DNA from 3 places in the Paenibacillus sp. MAH-35 genome. Region 1 is predicted to be linked to each of the others. Evidence: predicted binding sites of a transcription regulator. Region 1 holds the regulator's gene; each other region holds the start of a gene.

Region 1 (5,908 bases):
TCCTTTAATACGAGATCGACAGCGCTGCGGAATACGTTCCATTCCGACTTTTTATGCTCCAGCTGTTTCTGGCCCGGCGGTGTGATCCGGTAATATTTCCGCTTGCGGCCGTTCACCTCGTTCCAGTAGGCGTCCACCCAGCCTTCCGCTTCCATCGCGTGTAGAATCGGATACAAGGTACCCTCCTTCAAAGCAAATACGCCTTCCGACCTGCGTTCCAGCTCCTTCAACAGCTCGTAGCCGTACAGATCGTGGCGGTTCAGCAGCGCCAGTATCATCGTGCCCGTGCTGCCCTTGAGCAGTTCTTTGTTCAATCTGTCGCCTCCTCTGTACCTAGGTATTCTATACATAGATTTACTATGCATATGTTTACTAGGTATAAGTGTACAATAGGTGTTCCTATTTGTCCAATGGACGCTTCCTTCCACATACAAAACACGCTAACGCGCAATTTCATACACCTCCTTCCGGCGGTATCCCTAAAGATAAGTACGATTATTTCGTCCGAACAGTCAATTTGCGATTTTTTGAGCCTACATAGAAAAAAGACCTCAGCCTCCACTATACTGTGGAATTTGAGGTCCTTTTGTTTGGAAATCGGGACGTTCCCGTGTCATGTGAACACTTTGGGACAGCCCTTCTTACTCCGAAATCTCATCCTTTCCCTATCAGAAGTCCCTATAATGGAGTGCGGCTGATCCGGACGGTCCTTTGACGTGCAAACCCATTACGTTGGTGCGTGGAAGATAACGGGAGCCTTCGCTCCAGCCGGTCGTTGATGAGGTTATGCGGGAATAGCTCGACTCCAAGTGCAACCAATCCCGTAAACTAGTTTCTTGCGAACCGAGCGCGTTTGGGCTTCGCTGTGACGACATGCGGATGGGCTACCTAACCATACGATAAGCAACGATAAGCAACGATAAGCAGCTAGCGACACATTAGCCGCCCCGACAAGCAAGGGGTGCCCTTACCCGCTTTAGTTATGGGGAAGAGCCTCAACCTTCCGATCTTTTTAAAAATGCCTGCGTCTCCGCAGGCATCCGCAACTCCACACTCCGTCTGTGACCATCAGCAGCCTCGCCTTGCCTCAATCCAAATAATAAGCCAAGCTCTGCAGCTCGGTCGTAAAATCCGCATGATGAACGCGAATCTCGTTCGGCACCTTAATAATGACCGGCGCGAAGTTAAGAATCGCTTCCACCCCGGCGTCAACGAACTGGTTGGCGACCAGTTGCGCTTCGAACGCCGGGACGGTAATGATGCCGATCCGCACCTTGTGCTCCCGGACCGTCTCGTTAAGCACCGTCATGGGCTGGACAGTCAAATTGTTAATATGCTCGCCGAGCTTGTCCGGAGAGCTGTCGAAGACGGCTACGATCTTCATATTGTCTTTCAGGTAGGCGTTGTAATTGCACAAAGCCCGGCCCAGGTTTCCGGCTCCGACCAGAATGACCGGAATAATCTGGTCCAGCTTTAAAATTTGGCGGATTTTCTCGATCAAATAGACGACGTCATAGCCGATCCCTTTTTTGCCGAATTCCCCGAAGTAAGCCAAATCTTTGCGGATCTGCGCCGGATTCAAATCGAGCTTTTGGCCCAGATCCTGCGACGAGACCATCTGCACGTTGCGCCGGCTAAGCTCATTCAAAAAACGAAGATAAACCGGGAGACGGCGGACGACCGCCTCCGAAATTTTCGGTGTCTTCATCCGTTTTCCTCCCCCATCCAATCTGATATTCGCGGTACCAACTGCTGTGTGCTCAAATGTTCGATTTTCGGACCGGGCAGCGAATACAAAAAGTTGCGGCCATAGGAGGTTTCCAGTACACGCGTATCGTAAATCACGACGACACCGCGGTCTTTAGCCGTCCGAACGAGACGTCCGAAGCCTTGCTTGAAGCGGATGACCGCCTGCGGCACCGACAGCGCCGTAAACGGGTTCAGGTTGTTCTTTTTCAGCTGCTCGCTTTTGGCTTCGACCAGCGGGTGATTCGGAGGCTGGAACGGAAGTCTGACGATCGCCAGACAAGTCAGCGCCTCCCCCGGAATGTCGACGCCTTCCCAGAAGCTGCTCGTGCCCAGCAGAACACTGGACGACTGCGAGCGGAACATCCGGATCAGCTTGCTGCGGTTGCCGCTGTCGACGCCTTGGCCGAGCACCTGAATGCCGCTCGGCTTCAGCCGCTCCTTCAACTCCGGATGAATTTGCTTCAGCATCCGGTGCGAAGTGAACAGGACGAGCATCCGGCCCTTCGTCTCCTTCGCCACATCGGCCAAAGACCCGACAAGCGCCCCGAGGAACACTTCGTCCGCCGTCGCCCCTTTGACGCTAGGGAAATCCCGCGGAATCAGCACAAGCGCTTGCTTGCGGTACTGAAACGGCGATGCAAGCTGCACCGTCTTCACCTTCTCGGTATCCGACAACGGCTGCAAGCCCAGCTGCGAGGCGCTGTATTGAAACGTTTTGTTAACCGTTAAAGTCGCCGACGTTAATACGACACTGTCCTTCGCCTCGAAGAAGTGCTGCTTGAGCAGATGACTGACGTCGAGTGGCACGGCAAACACCTGGAGCGACTTGCTCTTGAAGTACGGAGCGGCCTCAAGCCAGTACACGTAATGCGGATCGGGCATCTGCATAAAGAACCGGAGCACGTCCCGGTGCCGCAGCAACGCTTTCACCGACCCCGACAAGTCTGTCAGCACGCTGCTCGTCGCAAACTCGTCGGTTTCCTCCTTCAGCTCGGTAACAAGCCGTTCCAGCTTTTTGCCGATCTCGGTCGCTTCGAGGTAAATGTTCTCTTCGATCACAAGCAGCGAGCTCCACGCCTTCGGCAGCGCTTCCGGCTTGAGACGGAGCACGAGTTGTCCGCTCTCGGTCCCTCCGCCGTCGTTGCGCTCGGAGACGAACATATACAGCAGCTCGGTCAGCTTGTCCCACTCTTCCTTAATGCGCACCATGCGCGGATAAACCGACTCGATCGTCTGGTTCCAGTCAGCGGCCTTTTGCTCCGAGCCGCGCTGCAGCCTGAACTGAAGCGAGGGCAGCTGGCCGTTCTTCGCATCCTTATACAGCCACAGCAGCGTGTTTACCAGGGAGGCATAATGCAGATCCATCCCCAGATGTTTGCTCGCCACTTCCTCGAAATGATGCGCTTCATCAATGACGAGCTGCTTGTAGGCCGGCAGAAGCCGGTTTTCCGCCTGAATATCGGTAAACAGCAGCGAATGATTAGTAATGACCACGTCCGCAATATTCGCTTCATTACGGGCGCGGTGGTAAAAACATTTTTTGAACCAGGGGCACATCCGGTTCAGGCACGAATCGGTGTCGCTGCCGACCGTCTGCCAAAATTCGGCCCCGCGCCCGGCGAAATACAGTTCCTCGTCGTCTCCGTGGTTCGTCTCCGAAAGCCATACGACCATCTGGGCCGCGGTGATCCGGTCTTCCTTCTCGCTGGCAAAGTCGCGGTTGTACAGCTTCTGCTCGAATTTGCGCAGGCATAAATAATGGCTCCGCCCCTTAAGCACGGCCGCCCGGAACGGTACCGGAAATATATCCTGAAGCAGCGGGATGTCCCGCTGACGGAGCTGCTCCTGCAAGTTGATCGTGTGGGTGCTGACGATCACTTTCTTGTCTTCCTTGATGCCGTGGTACAGGGAAGGAATCAAGTATCCGAGCGACTTTCCCGTGCCGGTTCCCGCTTCCACCATCAGATGGCGGTCGGACGAAAACGAGCTCTCCACCTCGCGGATCATATGCTCCTGCGCTTCGCGTTCTTCGTAGTGCTCGAACTTGCTGCGCAAATTCGTCTTGATTTTATCGTAAAACTCGTCGAACGACTCGTTTTTGCCGATTTGAGGCGAACCTTCTTCCTCACGGGCCGGCTTCTCCTCATCCCAGTCCCCGACATTCAGCACGTATTGACGAAAATACCGGTTCGTCTCGGGGTCGATACTGACTGCCGATTCTTTGCGCACCCGCATCTCCTGCATAAACCAGCCCATGTCCGAAGGATCGGACTCGAACAGCTGAGCCAGCTTCTGAACGGTCAGCAGCGGCAGCGTATCGAACCGCTCCAAACATTTGAGCCAGATAAGCGCCGTCACTTCAGCGTCGCTGTCCGCCTGGTGCGGACGATCGTGACCAAGCCCGAAAGCGGTGCTCACCATCGACAGTTGAAGGCTCGTCAGCGAAGGGAACAGGATGCGCAGGAAGGGAATCGTATCGATAACCCGCCCGTCAAAAGGAAGATATCCGCTTCGTTCGCAAGCGTATCGCAAAAACATATGGTCAAAACCCGCATTGTGGGCCACAAGCGCGCTGTCGGCAAGCAAAGGAAGCATGTCGGACAACACGTCTTCGAGAACGGGAGCGTCCGCCACCATCTCATCGGTGATGCCTGTCAGCTGTACGATAAATTCAGGTATGGATTTATTAGGCCGGACGAAGGATGAATACCGCCGGCTGATGACACCATCTTCTATAACAACAAGACCAACCTGTATGATATCATCCGAAGGTTGGTCTCCCGTTGTTTCAAAATCGATTACCGCATATCTCATCCGGTACTCTTCAATCCCTTCTTCGCGATTCCCTTCTTAGCATACCAAATTATTGCCTAGCCGAAAAGGGAAGCCGAAGCGAGGCTATGATCATTTAATGGATAAATCCTTCTCCGGCGCTTTGGCTTCCGTGATGCGACATGCATATTCCCATGTTGATCATCGGCTCCACGCTGCTCGGATCGGCCATATAGGCCAGTTTGAAGAAATGCTGGGCTTGCTCGATATTGGCGTTTTTGGCATGAATGCATCCCATCGCGTTATACGAGACGGCCTTCATCTGGTCGTGCTCCGTCAGCGAGGTAATAAACCGGAAATGCCGGTACGCTTCGGCGTCGTTTCCTTTGCGCATATGGCCCATAGCCAAGTACAGCCGGCCCAGAATAAACTCGGGGTGTCCTTGGACAACCGACTCGAATTCGCGAACCGCGTTGTCGTACATAAGCAGTTGAAAATAACCCTGGCCTCGCTTGAACGCTTCGGAGGCATCGCTGCCTTCCGGCAAGGCTGGAGAAGCGCCGCTGCTCCCCGCAACGGCCCAACCGGACGATTTCGGCAATGTTTCCAGAAAACGAGCCATCTTCTCCTCGAATTGCAGCCATTCCTCGATAAAGGAATCACTCATCGCTTTTAATACGTCCAGCTTGTTGTGAAGATCCTGCTTTCCCTTGGCGTCGGCAGTCGGGAAATGTTTTATCACGTCGTCTAACGCGTCGTGCATCGAGGCAAACAACTGTTTCAACATGATCTGATCCCACCTTGGCTGAGAAATCGTGCTGCCCGTGCTTAAAGAGGTTGTTCAAAAAGTCCACTTTTGATCACGAAGCAAATCAGGAAGCCTGCTCGACATCGAATATGGAATTCAGCCGGAACTTCCGGTGCTCACGTAAGCTTGCACTTAAAGGATTGTGGAATGTGTTTCGACATTCAGTGTATCGACGACCTTGTTGTCTTCTCCCATAATGGCAATTTTCGGCTTATGAGCTTTCGCTTGTTCGCCCGTCATCAGCGCGTAAGAAATAATAATGACTGTATCGCCCGGATGAACGAGACGAGCCGCTGCACCGTTCAAACAGATGACTCCGGAACCCCGGGGGCCGGGGATGACATACGTTTCAAGGCGGGCTCCGTTGTTATTATCTACAACCTGCACTTTTTCATTAGGTAAAAGTTCGACCAAATCCATCAGATCTTCGTCAATCGTAATGCTGCCAATATAGTTTAAATTTGCTTCCGTAATCGTCGCGCGGTGAATTTTCGATTTCATCATCGTTAAGAACATGCCGGTTCCCCTCCTCAAGAGAAAAAAATGCGATTGTCGATCAGGCGGGTTTTACCGAATTTG
Region 2 (5,908 bases), on a different contig from region 1:
GCCGTATTTTTTGTCCCCGACTACGGGATGGCCGATGTCCTGCATATGGACGCGGATCTGGTTTTTCCGTCCGGTCTCCAGCTCTACCTCCAGCAGCGAGAAAAGTTTGCTCGACTTCATCAGCTTATAGCGGGTCACTGCGAGCTGTCCGTCGTCCGGCTTCTGGCTGGAATACACGCGCATCGCTTTGTTTTCCTTCAGCCACGACCGGATCGTGCCTTGCTCTTCCCGCACTTCGCCCTCCACCAAAGCTACGTACGTACGCTCCAGAACGGATTCCTGCCACGTGTTCTGCAGCTGCTGCTGGATTTGTTCGCTCTTGGCGAACATCATCACGCCGGATGTGTCGCGGTCCAGACGGTGCACGATGAAGATCCGGCTGCGCGGATCGGCGCGGCGCACGTGATCGGACAGCTGGCGGTAAGCCGTCATCTCCTTTTCCTGCTCGGAGGCGATGGAGAGAAGTCCGGCATCCTTATGCACGACGATCACATCGTCATCCTCATGGAGGATGGACAAGCCGACCAGCTTGTCCGCCTTGACGATCTTCGCCCAACTGACGGTGACTTGGTGACCGGGAAGCAGGGGCTGATCGTGACGGGTTACCGTTCTGCCGTTCACCGACACTTGTCCGCGCGCGAGAATCGACTTGACCGCGTTGCGTCCGTGACCGCTTAACGATTGAATCAGGAAGGCCAGCAGCTCGTCCGGCTGCTGCACCGTAAGCTCGGTAGCGGGCGGGTGTTTGCTCCAAGGGGCTTTGGCCGGCGTTGCGTTTTTGTGCGGCTTGGCGCCCGCGGCCGTGTCGCCAGCAGGAGGGTGCTTGCTCCATCCCGATTGGGCGGCTGCGCGTTTCTGCGGCTTTCCGGCCGGTCTGCCGGTGGAGGGCTGCTTGTCCCAGGAAGCTTTGGCATCCGTACGCTTGCGCTGCTTCCCGTTGGATTGTGCAGCCGGGGCCGGTTTGCCCCATGCGCTTTTGGGCTGTTTGCCGGCCGCTCCTGCAGCGGCGGTTGGTTTTGCGAATGCCAGTTTGGCGTCCGTGCGTCTTGCTTGTTTTTGGCCCGGTTTCGAAGCGGGAGCTTGCTTACTCTCTGTAAATTTGGCGGGTGTGCGTTTCTTCTTGTCCATTCCGTTCTCCTTTGACTGTGCAGTTCCTGTTGCTACTATATCGCATCCGGCGCAAAAAAGCATCCGCCCTCCCGTTCCCCGGCGGTTTGCATGCGGCCGCTCCGGAACAATGGTATAATAGTGCCATTCGCTGGAGGAGGGTGTGTATGAGCGATTCGGTCAACGCGGCGGCCGCCTTCGGTGGCGGCAAGAAACCGGTCATTCGGGCCGAGGGGCTCGTGAAGCGGTACGGTTCGTTTATCGCCGTGGACAATGTAAGCTTCGAGGTGCACAGAGGCGAAATATTCGGCTTGCTCGGACCGAACGGCGCAGGCAAAACGACGACGATGGAAATGATGGAAGGCTTGCGCCGACCGGATGAGGGAACGGCCATCGTAGCCGGCTTCGATACGCAAAAGGAGCTGAAAAAGGTCAGGCAGGCGATCGGCGTTCAGTTGCAATCGACCTCGCTGTTTGACTTGTTGAAAGTGAAAGAAATCGTACGCATGTATGCGAGCTTTTATCCGAGCTCGGTTCCGATACAGCCGCTTCTTCAGGATATGATCCTGGAGGAGAAGAAAAACGACCGGGTGAAGCATCTGTCCGGCGGCCAGCGGCAGCGGCTTGCGATCGCTCTGGCGCTCGTCAACGATCCGGAAGTGATCTTTCTCGACGAACCGACTACCGGACTCGATCCGCAGGCGAGACGCATGTTATGGGACATCATCCTGAAGCTGAAAAACCGCGGCAAAACGATCGTGCTGTCCACCCACTACATGGATGAAGCGCATATTTTGTGCGACCGCATCTGTCTGATGGACAAAGGGAAGGTGATCGCTCTCGATACGCCGGAGCGGCTTGTACGCAGCCTGCATTCCGAGAGCGCCGTCGAATTCCGGCTGCCCCAGCTGGAGAGAACGGACTTGCCGGACGAGGAACGCCGTGCCGTCCTGGCGTTGCTGGAGAGCGTGCAAGGGGTTACCGGGGTGGATATGAAAAAAGAAGTTTATGTGCTGTACACGGATCGGCTGCAGTCGACCTTGACCGATTGGATCGCGGTTGCGGGAGCAAGAGGACTGGAATTCGCCGACCTGCGCACTCGTACAGCCACGCTGGAAGACGTGTTCATCCATATGACGGGAAGGAGCCTGAGAGAGGAATGAAGGCTTACTTGCAGTTGACGCTCGCTCAGCTCCGGTTATTTATTCGAAACCGTCAGGTGCTCTTCTGGTCGCTGTTATTCCCGGTTTTTTTTATGGGCATGCTGGGAGCTTTTCTCGGCAACGGCAGCGGCATATCGCTGAACGGAGCGATCATCGATGAGGATCACAGCAGCGCTTCGCGTACGCTAGTCGGTTCGCTCCGCCAATTAAGCCATGTGATCGAACTGAAAGAGGAATACAACAAGGAACAAGCGATGGAAGAGCTGAAGCGGGGCGATCTGCATATTATCGTAGTCATCCCGGACGGTTACGAGGAACAGCTCGGGAAGCATTCCACCAATGCGTATCTCGATCCGCTGTTCGAACCGATGCCCGAGGTGGCCAAGGTCAAGGCGTATTACGACGAGACCAATATGACGACGTCCCAGTTGGCGCTGGCGGTTTTGTCGCAGGTGGTGGACGGCCTGAGCAAGCAGCTTGCCAACTATTCGCCGGTCGTAACGGTGGAATCGGTCGCGGTTCAGTCGCTGAATTTGAAATATATCGATTTTCTCGTCCCTGGCATTCTGGCTATGATGATTATGTCTACCAACCTGAATGGAGTAGCCGGTCAAATCGCTTCGTGGCGCGAGCGCGGCATTCTGCGGAGAATGCAGAGCACGACGCTTAAAGCGTCGACGTTCATCGCCGCGCAGATAACGGCAAGGCTCGTGATGAACGGCATGCAGGCGTTTATCGTCGTGTTCGTCGGCTCGACGTTTTTCGGCACGCAGGTGAACGGGGCGTGGTGGCTGCTGTTTCTGTTCGTCGTGCTCGGGACGCTCACCTTCATGTCGCTCGGCTTCATTATCGCCTCTCTGGCCAAGACGCCGGAAAGCGCCGGGCCGATCGCCGGCTTCGTCTCGTTTCCGATGCTGTTTCTCGGCGGAGTATTTTTTCCGATTAAAGAGATGCCTGTGCTGCTGCAATATGTGGTGAAGCTGCTGCCGATCTCGCATCTGACGACGGCGATGCGCCAGGTGATGAACGTCGGGGCGGATTTTGCGGCGTTGTGGCCGGAGGCGGCGCTGCTCGGCGGCTGGATTGTGGTGGCGTTTACGATCTCGAGTTTTACGTTTAAGTGGGAGTAAGGCGTGACTGGAAGTCCGGAGCCTCGTACTTATAGTCATATTAGAAGAGGATAAGCGATAGTAACGGTTCTCACGGATCGCACAAGGCCGGGCGGATTGGCCGGTCAAGCGATTCGGAGAGCCGTTTTTTGGGGTTTGGACGAAAACGCATACATAAAAAGTCCGCAACGTGGCAAACTGGTAATGCCGGAATGAAACGTAACGTTATGTAAAGCTGACGCACCTTGTTACACGATTGACACATAAAGTTAATGCTGCGCTAATGATCCGCTAATGCTCCCTTAATGTTTCCGCCTTACAATAAGTTCAGAGGGGAAAGGAGTGTTCGACTGATGATTTTGTATCGTTTGGCGAAATGGATGGAGGAACGTAAACGGTTAAAGCGGCTGATCGCCGAAACCGACGGGGATTCCGCCGTTTACATCAAACAAAAAGCGGATGTCGAGCGTCTCATGATCCGGGAAGCGCACAGATGGCTGGAGCCGGGAAAAGCGGCCGGCGGCCCTGTGTTAACCGTCCGAGAGCAGGAAGAAAGCTATACGCTGGTGCTAACGCAAATGCCTGTGCAGGAACGGATCGCTCCGCTTCCGGAGGTGCTGGCCGAAGTGCGCAGAAGCTCGCTCGAGACGGCTGCCCGTCCCGGCCGGGGCAACACGGGACCGGTACGCGCCGAAGAGCTCGTACCCGAAGAACTGCTGCATATGCCGCTCGTCGGGGAAGATACGATGCAGCCGCAGCTTTGAAACGCTGTGGCATGAGAATAACGACAAGTCGTTTATTTATAATGAAGGATAAGGGAGCCCGGGCGAATGTCCGGGCTTTTGAATGATTTCGGAGGGGGCGCTAAGGCGATAAAATGATAATAAAGCGACCCGGGAGGCCTTCTGCCCTGCTTATAGCCGGGAAGGAAGCGGTTAAGAGCGGTTTGCAGCCTTTATTTTGTCCGAAACCCGCTTGGAGGGGGAAATAAGAGCGGTTTGAGGCTCTTAAAATGGGGGAAACGGATGCGGACCCGGCCAGTCGGTGGAAATAAGGGGTGCAAATCGCCTTTATTCCCTTCATTTTCTCGATTTCACCGAAAATAGAGGTTGTCAAAGACTCTGATTGGGGGCGCCCGCTCAACGAGCGCTCACCGCCCGCCAGTAGCCTCACCTCCCGCCTATCCAATGCCTGCTCACCACGCCCACCCAACGCTCGCTCACCACCCCACCCCCTGTCATACGCAACCGTTTCTCGCAATATTGTACTTTTTTTCACAAATTCGAAACTTAATCGGCCCAATCGTGTGATAAATGTCACGCCGGAAGCGGCCGGTTATCGCCTATACTCAAGGTAGATAGAGAAATGGAGGGATCTGGCATGATCGGCACAAAACCGGCACAAACACACAATGTTGAAGCATGGCGGGAATTCCGGCCGGGGAACTGGCAGACGCGGATTGACGTGAAAAACTTTATCGATACGAACCTGACTCCCTATCTCGGAGACGAATCGTTCCTCGCCGGTCCGACCGGACATACGACGGAGCTGTGGGCGCAAATTATGGAGCTGACCCGCGCGGAGCGGGCCAAGGGCGGAGTGCTTGATGTAGACGTCGATACCGTATCGACGATCGTCTCGCACGGCCCGGGCTATCTGGACAAAGAGAAAGAGAAAATCGTCGGCGTGCAAACGGACGAGCCGTTCAAACGTTCCGTCCAGCCGCTCGGCGGCATCCGTATGGTGGCCGATGCTTGCGAAGCTTACGGGTTCAAGCTGCCGGAAGAGATGATCCGGTTGTTTACCGATATCCGCAAAACGCATAACCAAGGCGTGTTCGACGCTTACACCTCCGAGATGAAGACGGCGCGCAAAGCCGGGATAATCACCGGTCTGCCCGATGCTTATGGCCGCGGCCGGATTATCGGCGATTACCGCCGGGTTGCGCTGTACGGCGTAGATCGTCTGATCGCGGGCAAGAAAGAAGAGCTGGCCGGACTCGAAGTGGATCAGATGTCCGAAGACGTTATCCGCTTGAGAGAAGAGCTGTCGGAGCAAATCCGCAGTCTGGACGAGCTGAAACGGATGGCTGCCGCCTACGGTTACGACATCTCCCTGCCTGCGCAGTCGGCGCGCGAAGCCGTACAATGGCTGTATTTCGCCTACCTCGGGGCGATCAAAGAGCAGAACGGCGCCGCGATGAGCCTTGGGCGCGTGTCGAGCTTCCTGGACATCTACTTCGAGCGGGATTTGAAGGAAGGCGTGCTGACTGAGCAGGAAGCCCAGGAGATCGTCGATCATTTCGTCATGAAGCTGCGTATCGTCAAATTTTTGCGCACGCCGGATTACAACGAGTTGTTCAGCGGAGACCCGACCTGGGTGACCGAATCGATCGGCGGCATGTCGCTAAGCGGCGAGCCGCGCGTTACGAAAAACTCGTTCCGCTTCCTGCACACGCTCTACAATCTGGGACCGTCGCCGGAGCCAAACTTGACGGTGCTCTGGTCGCCGCACTTGCCGTATAAGTTC
Region 3 (5,908 bases), on a different contig from region 1:
CGCTTCAAAGTGCCAAGGGCGATTTCTTTGCGGACGGCCCATCTCGATAGCAGCGTAATGCCGAGCCCCGCCTCTACCGACTCTTTGATCAGCTGGTTGCTGCCGAATTCCATAAACGACCTCGGTCTGAATCCAAGCCTGGCGAACATCGATTCCACCGCATCTCTAGTCCCCGAGCCGGACTCCCGTACGATCCAGGTCTCCTCCGCCAAGTCCGTGATTGCCACCGGCTCCTGCCCGGCCAGTCGATGGGCGGACGACACCATGACATCCATCAGATCCTCCGCAAAAGGCTCGATTTGCAGCTTCTCATGACGAAATTCGCCTTCGACGATACCGATCTCAAGCTCATTTCCGGCTACCCCCTCCGAGATATCCTTCGTATTGCCGATCGTGATCGCCGGTTGGATCAAAGGATACTGCTCCTGCAGTCTGGCGATAATACGCGGAAGCACATACTCCCCGAACGTATAGCTCGCCCCGATCGCCAATGGCCCGGTAGCCTTGTGCAGCAGATCGTCGACCAGGTACTGCATGCGCGAATATAATCCGACGATTTCTTTGGCGTGGTGGTAGACGATCTCGCCGGCTTTGTTCAGCTGAACGTGCTTGCTGCTGCGGTCAAGCAGCTTCGTTCCGGCGTTTCGCTCGAGCATCTGGATATATTGGCTGACCGCCGGCTGCGTCATATGCAGCTCTTCCGCCGCCCGGGTGAAGTTCTTTTTCTCCGCGACCGTAATAAAGACAAGCAGTGCCTGATCCATCCGAACTCCCCCCCGCAATGTCATGTCATCGTCAACTGATTATCGCAACCGCATCGCCCGGTGAAGAGGATCGAGAATCCGATAATCTGACCATCCATCTCAAAACCCCATCCAACCATAAGTTAAAACTTATCGTTTATATCATAACGATTTATTTCCCTTATTTCAATGAACGCCGTATGCTGAAGGTGACGAAACCGGAGGTGCTCAGAATGACTGTACCCAACAGAAGGATGGCACCGGGCGTAAAGCCTGATCTCACCTACCATCGAACGGACAAGACGCCGGATACACGCCCGGACGCGGCGTCGGCTTCCTATGCACGACAAGCCGAAGAAACGGCAAAAACTACGGGGAGAAACGCTGGATCTGACGCTCCCCCATCGGAGAAGACCACGCAGCGGCATGCCGGCACAACCGCAACAGCGTCATATCGGCTGTGGGCGTACGGAGTAGCGTTTACCTTTGTGCTCGCTATGCTGGGCTGGGGGCTCGCCCAATTACCCGGTTTCAACAGGGCCGGCCCGTTAGCCTGCGCGATCGGCGTCGCCGTTGCTTACCGTCATTTTCGCGGGTATCCGGAGCCGCTCCGGGCGGGCATCCGCTTCTCTTCGAAAACGCTGCTGCGGCTCGCTATCGTCCTGTTCGGACTGAAGCTGAACATCGACGTGGTGTTGAATGAAGGGCTGGGCCTGCTGGTCCGCGACGCGGCCACGATCGCATTCGCCATCGCGCTCACCGTCTGGATCGGCAAACGTCTGAAAGCCGACTCGGCCTTAACGCTGCTGGTCGGGATCGGCACGGGCATCTGCGGTGCGGCGGCCATTGCGGCCGTCTCTCCAATCATGAACGCCAAGGACGAGGACACGGCGATCGGCGCCGGTATGATCGCCTTGGTCGGCACCCTATTCGCCGTTGCTTATACGCTGTTGATGCCGCTGCTGCCGTTAACACCGGACCAATACGGAGCGTGGTCCGGCGTCAGCCTTCACGAGATCGCCCATGTGGCGCTGGCGGCCGAGCCCGGGGGACCGAACGCGCTCGCGACGGGACTGCTTGCCAAGCTGGGACGCGTGTTCCTGCTCGTTCCGCTCTGTTTGCTGCTGATCGGCTGGAAGAAACGTTCCGGGACGTATCAGTCCGGGACCAAAGTGGAGTTCCCGTGGTTTATGGTCGGCTTTATCGCGATGAGCGTTATCGGCAGTTATGTGCTCGGCGACTACATTCCCGTATCGGCTTCGGTTCTGGATGGCGTATCTCTCGTTACTACCGTACTTCTGTCGATGGCCATGGTCGGACTCGGCCTGAACGTCAATCTGAAGCAGCTCCGTACGAAAGCGTTGAAGCCTTTGCTGGCGATGACCGTTACGTCGGTTCTGCTGTCTGTATTGACTTACCTTACTATCTGAGTGGGGCTGCAGTTGTCTGCGGATTGCTTGCTCCAAGAAAACCCCGCCAGGATACGCGCGTCCGGACAGTTTATTGGCGTGCAAGTCCATACGTTTGTTGCAGCAATCGACTTCAACCCGCAGCCTGTGAAGTTTCTTCCGGAAGTAATACTTCCGTTATCTGATTTTTGCAGCAGGAATTCGACGTATAGCGGAACCCTTTGTTCCGCTATTTCCAGGATAATCGCCCGTATCCCCCAAAAAAACCGAAATAACGGAAACCAAACTTCCGCTATTGCGTGAAAGTAACGTACATCGCGGGAATAACGGAAGTAACTCTTCCGCTTCACCTATGAATAACCGTTGACTTTCGGCGAATCTTGAATAGGAATATTCCCTCCATTGCTACACCAAGCCGCCTCCCTTAACTAAGGGGGTAAGGCTCCTTTTCTTTTAAGGAAGCCCCTCATTTCACTCCAGCATAGGGACAGCCTTACTGAAAACTTACACATACTCCCTACGAAAAAAAGGGTGCCCGAGGGCACCCTTTTCTCATCGCAGCCGATTAATAAGCCAGCGTGAACAAACCGTTGATATGGCTCAGGTAGCGAATGTTGCTCGCTTCCTTCATATACGTAGCCAGCGCGCCTTTCAGCTTCGTCTGGTTGCCGCCGATCGTTCCGATCGCGTCTTTGCGGCCCAGGCTGGCCAGCGTACCGGAGAATACCGGCTGGAACGTGTTCATCGTCGCGCCTTTGAAGTAAGCGAAGATGTTGTAGCCGATCGTTTCGCCCATTTGCCAAGCAAGCTGAGCGGTTGGCGGGAACGGACGGCCTTCCGGACTCATCACGACAGCGCTGTCGCCTGCCACGAAGATGTCAGGATGCGAAGTCGATTGCAAGCCTTCCGTTACGGTAGCACGGCCGCGGTTGACTTCGATGCCACAGTTTGCGACAACCGAGTTGCCTTGTACGCCGCCGGTCCATACGATCGTGTTCGTTACGATCGAACGGCCGTCTTTGAGGAACGCCTCGCCCGGCTTCACTTCCGTAATCGGAAGTCCGGTCAGGAACTCTACGCCGCGCTTCTCCAGGCTCGTTTGCGCGCGCTGCACGAGATCAGGCGCGAATCCGGCCAGGATGGAAGGAGCTGCTTCTACGCAATACAACGAAATTTCGCTGAAGTCGACCGCATATTTGCTGCACAGCTGAGGCAGCATGTCCGCGAGTTCACCAACGAGCTCGATACCGGTCAGACCGCCGCCGCCGACAACGAACGTAGCGTCGGCTTTGTCGCTAGTTTTGCTATATTTTTCGATGCTTGCTTCGATGTGGGCGCGGAGCTTGTTGGCGTCGCTAACCGACTTCAGCGTGAAGCTGTGCTCCTGCAGTCCCGGGATACCGAAAAATGCCGTTTCGCTGCCCATCGCTACGACCAGAACGTCGTAACGGAGGAAAGCGCCGCCGGCCAGCTTCACTTGCTTCTGATCCGGGGTAATTTCTTGAACCGTATCAATCATCAGATTGATTTGTTTGCCGCGCAGCAGCTTCTCCAGCGGAAGCGCCACGGATTTCTCGTTCAGGCTGCCAGCAGCAAGACGGTGCAGCTCCGTAATGATCTGGTGAGTCGGGAAACGATTGACGACTGTAATCGTAGCCTCTTCAGCCGACATATATTTGCGCGTCGTCAATGCAGCGAGCAAACCGCCGTAGCCGCCGCCCAAAATTACTATTTGCTTCGACATACTGTTATCCTCCGTCCTGATTTGCGCGTTTTGGGAAAACCAAGATGAACACGCAGCCTTGCTTGATCGCCCGGAAGCGACATCAAGCTTTCCATACCGGGAAATGAAAAATTACCGCAAAAAAAGCGGCTAATCGAATCCATACGCCTTTTGTGTCGCTGCGGCCGGGAATCAGCCGTTTTGATTTTTGCGCTCGCCGAGCACTTCCAGGAAAGCTTGAGCGAAGCGAAGCGTTTGCTGAACTTGCGGGTCTTTCAGCATTTTGAGCAGTCCGAACAGCCCGATTGTGCTCGCTTCCGCTTGAGTGCGGTCGTTAGCTTCAATCGCGGCGGCGGCGACGCCTTTAGCTTTATCCGCTATCGGCTTCACGAACTCCTCCATACCTACTTTCAGATCATCAATCAGTACTTTGTCGGTTACGACGTTTTGGACGACATCATACGTTTTCGTCAAAATCGTGACCATCTCGGCCAGTTTCGGCAAGTTCTCGACCAATACCGTTAGCGATTGCTGCACCTCAGGTTTCATCAGTTGATCGAGCACATCCGTTTGTGGTGCCGCGGGAGCGGAAGTAAGCGCCGCTTCTTGCGTGGATGTTTGTGACATTAGTAAACGTCCTCCTTTGCATTAAAATAGAAGCCCTGTTTTGTTCCAATCCCTGTTCAAGCCAGGTAGACGTGACGCTTCTTCGCAAGAGAAACGGTGTAAACCGGAGAACAAGCCCCGTTTAACGAGTAAATCCGTAAGTTAGCGATAGAAATTCTCGAATACCTGCGTATTTGTACCATTTTTCACAAATACGGCCGGAACGCGGCCGTTAGGCGCTTCCCGGTTGGTCGTTCAGGCGTTCAAGCCGCATAATCATGTCTTTCTGTGCCGGTGAGCAGGAACAGGTACAGACGGAACTCTATGTGATTCTTATTATACCCTCTTCTGTAAAATTGGGAAAAAACAATTTTCGACAATTGTGAATATTTTGTGTCCGAACCTGTTTTTCCTGCCGTTCTTCCCCCTTAGCGGGGGTTATTCGCCAGGGGCATCTTCGGGCGGCATCGTTATGCCGGCGCTTTCCTTCTCGAGGGCGACCCTGGCCTACCTATCGGCGGTCTCTCCCGTCCTCGCCGACCAGTTGAACCGGCTTCCACTCGTCCGGCAGCATCACGCGGTACCCCGGTTGAAGGAACCGGTCGTCGACGAGCACGAGCGTTCCGCGGTCCGTCTCGGTGCGGATCAGCCGCCCTCCGGCTTGCAGCACTTTATTCATGCCCGGGAATTTGTACGCGTAGTCGAACCCGCTCTTCCCCGTCTCGTCGAAATACCGTTTGATTAAATCGCGCTCCAGCCCAAGCTGAGGCAGTCCTACACCGACGATCACGACCCCGGTCAGCCGGTCGCCCGTCAGGTCGATCCCTTCGGAGAAAACGCCGCCCATAACCGCGAAGCCGGTAGTCGGCAGCTCGGCGTCCTCCCGGAACGCCCCCAGAAACGCATCCCGCTCCTCCTCGGACATGCCTCCGCTCTGTACGAGTACCGGACCGGCCGGCTCGCGCTCGGCAAACCGGGCCACAACCTCATTCATATATTCATAGGACGGGAAAAATACAAGGTAATTGCCCGCCCGCTCCCTCGTAACCCGGTGCAACAGATTGGCGATCGGCGCATAAGAGCGTTCCCGGTCGCGGTAGCGGGTAGACAGAGGCAGCAGCAGCACGTCCAGCTGTTCCTTATGGAACGGCGACGGGATCGCCATCGTGTAATCGTCCGCATCCCCGCCGAGCATATCCCGGTAATACGCCAGCGGCGCAAGCGTCGCCGAGAACGAGACGTGCGAGCGATACCCTTTCCCCATCTGCCGGAGCAGCCCCGACGGGTCGAGACAGAAGAGCTTCACCGTCACGTCGCTTCTCTCGAACAGCGCATAAGTTATATATTTCTCGTCATAATAACCGAATGTTCGGATAAAAGACTGGACCGCGTAATACGTATCCGTCAGCAGCGGCCGGAGCTCTGCC

The links. Region 1 encodes Rex, which represses fermentation and respiration genes when NADH is low (regulators of the CRP and FNR family bind a similar motif). Its sites were predicted from a motif close to TTGTGAAATATTTCACAA; they were not measured.
Region 2: pflB (formate C-acetyltransferase) is a predicted target of Rex. The motif match lies at 4,642-4,659, and genes of this name have one in related genera.
Region 3: AC3Y2E_RS13735 (helical membrane plugin domain-containing protein) is a predicted target of Rex. The motif match lies at 4,676-4,693, and genes of this name have one in related genera.

Annotation. Positions count from the first base shown of each region.
Region 1 is NZ_JBYUPU010000008.1:189,175-195,082, forward strand. It holds gene AC3Y2E_RS11350 (PadR family transcriptional regulator) at 1-350, opposite strand, end outside; gene AC3Y2E_RS11355 (redox-sensing transcriptional repressor Rex) at 1,088-1,708, opposite strand; gene dinG (ATP-dependent DNA helicase DinG) at 1,705-4,563, opposite strand; gene AC3Y2E_RS11365 (tetratricopeptide repeat protein) at 4,658-5,308, opposite strand; gene panD (aspartate 1-decarboxylase) at 5,462-5,845, opposite strand; gene panC (pantoate--beta-alanine ligase) at 5,860-5,908, opposite strand, start outside.
Region 2 is NZ_JBYUPU010000009.1:172,521-178,428, forward strand. It holds gene AC3Y2E_RS12380 (RluA family pseudouridine synthase) at 1-720, opposite strand, end outside; gene AC3Y2E_RS12385 (ABC transporter ATP-binding protein) at 1,275-2,270, shown strand; gene AC3Y2E_RS12390 (ABC transporter permease) at 2,267-3,400, shown strand; gene AC3Y2E_RS12395 (hypothetical protein) at 3,733-4,143, shown strand; gene pflB (formate C-acetyltransferase) at 4,760-5,908, shown strand, end outside.
Region 3 is NZ_JBYUPU010000010.1:202,054-207,961, forward strand. It holds gene AC3Y2E_RS13720 (LysR family transcriptional regulator) at 1-764, opposite strand, end outside; gene AC3Y2E_RS13725 (YeiH family protein) at 977-2,173, shown strand; gene AC3Y2E_RS13730 (NAD(P)/FAD-dependent oxidoreductase) at 2,718-3,896, opposite strand; gene AC3Y2E_RS13735 (helical membrane plugin domain-containing protein) at 4,068-4,502, opposite strand; gene AC3Y2E_RS13740 (ATP-dependent DNA helicase) at 4,993-5,908, opposite strand, start outside.